One region of the Lachnospira intestinalis genome, then DNA from elsewhere that is predicted to be linked to it. Evidence: a T-box and tRNA genes for the amino acid it is inferred to sense, from the RefSeq annotation. Region 1 holds a T-box; the other holds one or more tRNA genes.

The links. The T-box of region 1 lies ahead of WMO37_RS01810 (valine--tRNA ligase). A T-box ahead of a tRNA ligase gene usually reads a tRNA of that ligase, here a tRNA-Val.
Region 2: it has a tRNA-Val gene. The T-box ahead of WMO37_RS01810 (valine--tRNA ligase) is inferred to sense a tRNA for this amino acid. The anticodon was not compared.

Annotation. Positions count from the first base shown of each region.
Region 1 covers NZ_JBBMFS010000001.1:366,249-368,451, forward strand. The annotation lists gene WMO37_RS01805 (M48 family metallopeptidase) at 12-581, shown strand; T-box leader at 664-943, shown strand; gene WMO37_RS01810 (valine--tRNA ligase) at 1,007-2,203, shown strand, end outside.
Region 2 covers NZ_JBBMFS010000006.1:79,184-81,386, reverse strand. The annotation lists gene epsC (serine O-acetyltransferase EpsC) at 1-400, opposite strand, end outside; gene ispF (2-C-methyl-D-erythritol 2,4-cyclodiphosphate synthase) at 432-974, opposite strand; tRNA gene WMO37_RS08510 (tRNA-Met) at 1,134-1,207, opposite strand; tRNA gene WMO37_RS08505 (tRNA-Val) at 1,224-1,296, opposite strand; gene WMO37_RS08500 (hypothetical protein) at 1,439-2,203, opposite strand, start outside.

The DNA of each region.
Region 1 (2,203 bases):
AAGGTAACCCTATGACCACCACCCACTACATTCCAGACACCACCCCACCCATATCCTACACAATCATCCACTCCGCCCGCAGGACACTGGGGCTTGAGGTGCGGAACGGGAAGGTGACGGTGCGTGTGCCGGACCGACTGCCGGAGCGGGAAGCCGAGCGTTTCGTGGCAAAGCACACAGACTGGATTATAAAAAAGCTGTCCGAAGATAAGCAGCGACAGCAGCAAAAGTCGGCTTACCGGATTCCGGCACCACAGGAACTCACACAAAACCAGATAGAACAGATGAAGCTGGAATTTGATACAAAGACAAAAAAATATGCAGGGCAGATGGGCGTTACCTATGGAAGAATCACAATCCGCAACCAGCAGACACGATGGGGAAGCTGTAGCAGTAAGGGAAATTTGAATTTTAATTACAGGCTTTTTTTTCTGCCGGAGGAACTTCGGGATTATGTCATTGTGCATGAACTGGCGCATAGGCGGCAGATGAATCATTCTAAGTTATTCTGGGCAGAGGTGGAAAAGGTTCTGCCGGATTATAAAGTGCGCAGGCAGGCTTTAAAGCGGATTGTAATCTGAGCAATAGAAAACAAATAATTTTATTTTTTCCCCGATTTGCTTGCATTTTTTTAAACTTCATATTATGATAGAAAGCAATGAGATAAATGCGAGGAAAAAGAGGAGTAGACAGGCTTCTGCCGCAAGAGAGAACCATTCACGGGCTGGAAGGTGGTTTCGGATCAGAACTGTTGAAGGTAGCTTTGGAGCAGCACAGCTGAACACAGACGGCACAAGCGGCATGGTCTGGAAAGTAGGTAGTGACGTATCCTGCGTTAAAGGAGAATGAGGATTATGCGTTTCTTCTATATAATAGTAGGTGTTATATCAGAAACAGCCGCATGATTGAACAAAGGTGGTACCGCGTTATATACGCCCTTTGCAGCAACGAAAGACGCTGTAAAGGGCGTTTTTTGTAAAAAGTTACAAAGAAAGGATTTTAACCCATGAGCAAAGAATTAGAGAAAAATTACAATCCTTCCGAAATTGAGGAAAGACTGTATCAGAAATGGCTGGATAAGAAGTATTTCCATGCTGAAGTAAACCGTGACAAGAAACCATTTACAATTGTTATGCCGCCTCCAAACATTACAGGTAAGTTGCATATGGGACATGCACTCGATAACACGATGCAGGATATCCTCATTCGTTTTAAGAGAATGCAGGGATATGAAGCACTCTGGGTTCCGGGAACAGACCATGCAAGTATTTCTACAGAAGTAAAGGTTACCAATGCCTTAAAAGATGAAGGAATTGATAAGCATGAACTTGGCAGAGAGGGCTTCTTAAAAAGAACATGGGAATGGAAAAAAGAATACGGCGGTACGATTACAAGCCAGTTAAGAAAAATCGGTTCTTCCTGCGACTGGGACAGAGAACGTTTTACCATGGACGAGGGCTGTTCAAAGGCAGTACAGGAAGTATTTATCAAATTATACGAAAAAGGACTCATTTACAAGGGTTCCCGTATTGTCAACTGGTGTCCGGTATGTAATACTTCCATTTCCGATGCAGAAGTAGAACATGAGGAACAGGCAGGACATTTCTGGCACATCAATTATCCGGTAGTTGGCGAAGAAGGCAGATTTGTTGAAATCGCAACGACCAGACCGGAAACACTGCTCGGCGACAGTGCGCTGGCTGTAAATCCAAACGATGACCGTTACAAGGATTTAGTCGGCAAAATGGTTGAACTGCCTTTAACAGACAGACAGATTCCGATTATTGCAGATGAATATGTTGATATGGAATTTGGTACAGGTGTCGTAAAGATTACACCGGCACATGACCCGAACGACTTTGAAGTCGGTAAGCGCCACAACCTTCCGGAGATTAACATTTTAAATGATGATGCAACCATTAATAATCTCGGCGGCAAGTACGCAGGCATGGACAGATATGAAGCCAGAAAAGCCATGGTGGCAGACCTGGACGCACAGGGCTTACTGGTTCGTGTAGAAGACCATGTACACAATGTAGGTACACACGACAGATGTAAGACAACGGTTGAACCGATGATTAAACAGCAGTGGTTCGTTAAAATGGACGAGCTGATTAAGCCTGCCGTAGAGGGCGTAAAGAACGGCGACATCGAATTAATGCCGGCTTCTATGGACAAGACTTATTTTAACTGGACAGACAAT
Region 2 (2,203 bases), on a different contig from region 1:
GCACCTTTGCTCCCGCACCGATTAATACGTTATTCCCCACTGTCGGGTGGCGCTTGCCGCTTTCTTTTCCGGTTCCGCCAAGCGTTACCCCCTGATACAGTGTTACATTATCCCCGATAATGGCTGTTTCACCAATAACCACGCCATGTCCGTGGTCGATAAACAGGCCTTCACCAATCTGGGCGCCCGGATGAATCTCGATACCGGTCTTTCTTGCCGTTTTCTGCGAAATGCGGCGCGCGCGGTAATAATGCTTTTTCAGGTACAGTTTATGCGCCTTGCGATATTTTAAAATTGCATGAAAACTCGGATATAAAAACACTTCCATCGTTGATTTTATTGCCGGGTCCCTGTCCTTTATGACCGCAATTTCCTGTTTTACATATTTAAAAAACTCCATGTCTACTCCTCAATGTCTGATTGCTGTTACTTTATTTTACGGAACAACCGCCACATCCGCCACAACAATTTGTCATATCCGAATCGCCATAGATATAATTAGTCACGTCATTTAAGCTGCAAACCGCCTGGGAAGAAATGCCCTCTCCCGTACCGGTAAAGCCAAGTCCTTCCTCGGTCGTTGCCTTTACATTGACACGGTCGATGTCAAGCTTTAAGGTGTCTGCAATATTTTTGCGCATTTCATCGATATACGGACGCATTTTCGGCTTCTGCGCAATAATCGTTGCATCAATATTTTCAATGACATAATTCTTTTCATCTAAAAGCTTTCCAACCTGTCTTAACAGTTCCAGACTGGAAATGCCTTTATATCTGTCATCGTTGTCCGGAAAATGCTTTCCAATATCTCCAAGCGCCGCCGCACCGAGCAGTGCGTCCATAATCGCATGAAGCAGGACATCCGCATCAGAATGTCCCAGCAGACCTTTTTCATACGGAATTTCCACTCCGCCTATAATCAGCTTTCTGTCTTCCACCAGTCTGTGTACATCATACCCCATTCCAACGCGCATTTTCATTCTCCTTTCTGACTGCTATCATTTTATTTTCCCGTAAAAGAATACCATTATTCTATGAATTGTACAAGTGAAAATATTTCCGCTTTGGCAGTGTTTTACGGTATTCTCCCTGTATATGCAAAAAGGACACCTCTGTTCAAGGTGTCCATGTAGTAGCGAGAGGGAGACTCGAACTCCCGACACCACGGGTATGAACCGTGTGCTCTAGCCAACTGAGCTATCTCGCCATATTCTTTTCATGTATGGGACCTATAGGGCTCGAACCTATGACCCTCTGCTTGTAAGGCAGATGCTCTCCCAGCTGAGCTAAGATCCCATATTCAAATTCATGATAAACAATCGCTACAACCGCTTGCGCTGTGTTGTTTGTTTTTGTTCTCTCGTGAACTGACTTGGTTATTATAATACGATAACCGCGTAAATGTCAAGCACTTTTTTCAACTTTTTTTGAGATTTTTTTATTTTTTCTGCAAACCCACAGAAACAGGGGCTTTGTAAAGGAATGGCAGCTCCGGTAATTCGTTCTTTTCTATGATTGATTCCAACATTTCGGCAAATTCTTTCGAATTACGAATCTGATACTGCATATGATTAAATCCGCTAAAAACCGGAAAGTTCCCATATTTATAAGTCTGCATAACGGCATTTCTGTATTTTAAATGGTCTTCCACACTGCCAAACTCCCAATATGTACTTTTTTGTAATTCTTCGGGCAAATCCGGGAATGCTTTATCCTCCAGACTGTCCATAAGCTGTCTTTTTAAATTTCCATATGTTATCGTTCTGCCTGCTTCTATAAAATACGGCTTTATATTATCATCATCGCACCACATGATTTTTTTTAATGTTTTTCCTTTTGACCGGTAAATGCTTTTTATTGCCAGATATATGAACGGAACCATTATCTTTCTCAATGTCTTTCCAATCTGTGCAAACTGCCCGCCGTCAAAAAAGACATGTTTTACGGGTATCTGTGTATTGGTTAGAAATGCCATTGCAAGGTCTGCGCCGATTGAGGAAGCCACCACAAGTTCTATCTCACGGATTCCCTGTTCTTTTAAAAATGTCATTATCTGCTGTATTTCATCTGTTTTACTGCGATATTTTTGTCCGGCACAATATACTGTCGAAGTCGGCATAATGCAGTAATATTTCTGTTCCAGACACTCTGCTACCGGCATACTGCTGTCACCCGTCACTCCCATTGCATGAAAAAATAATAT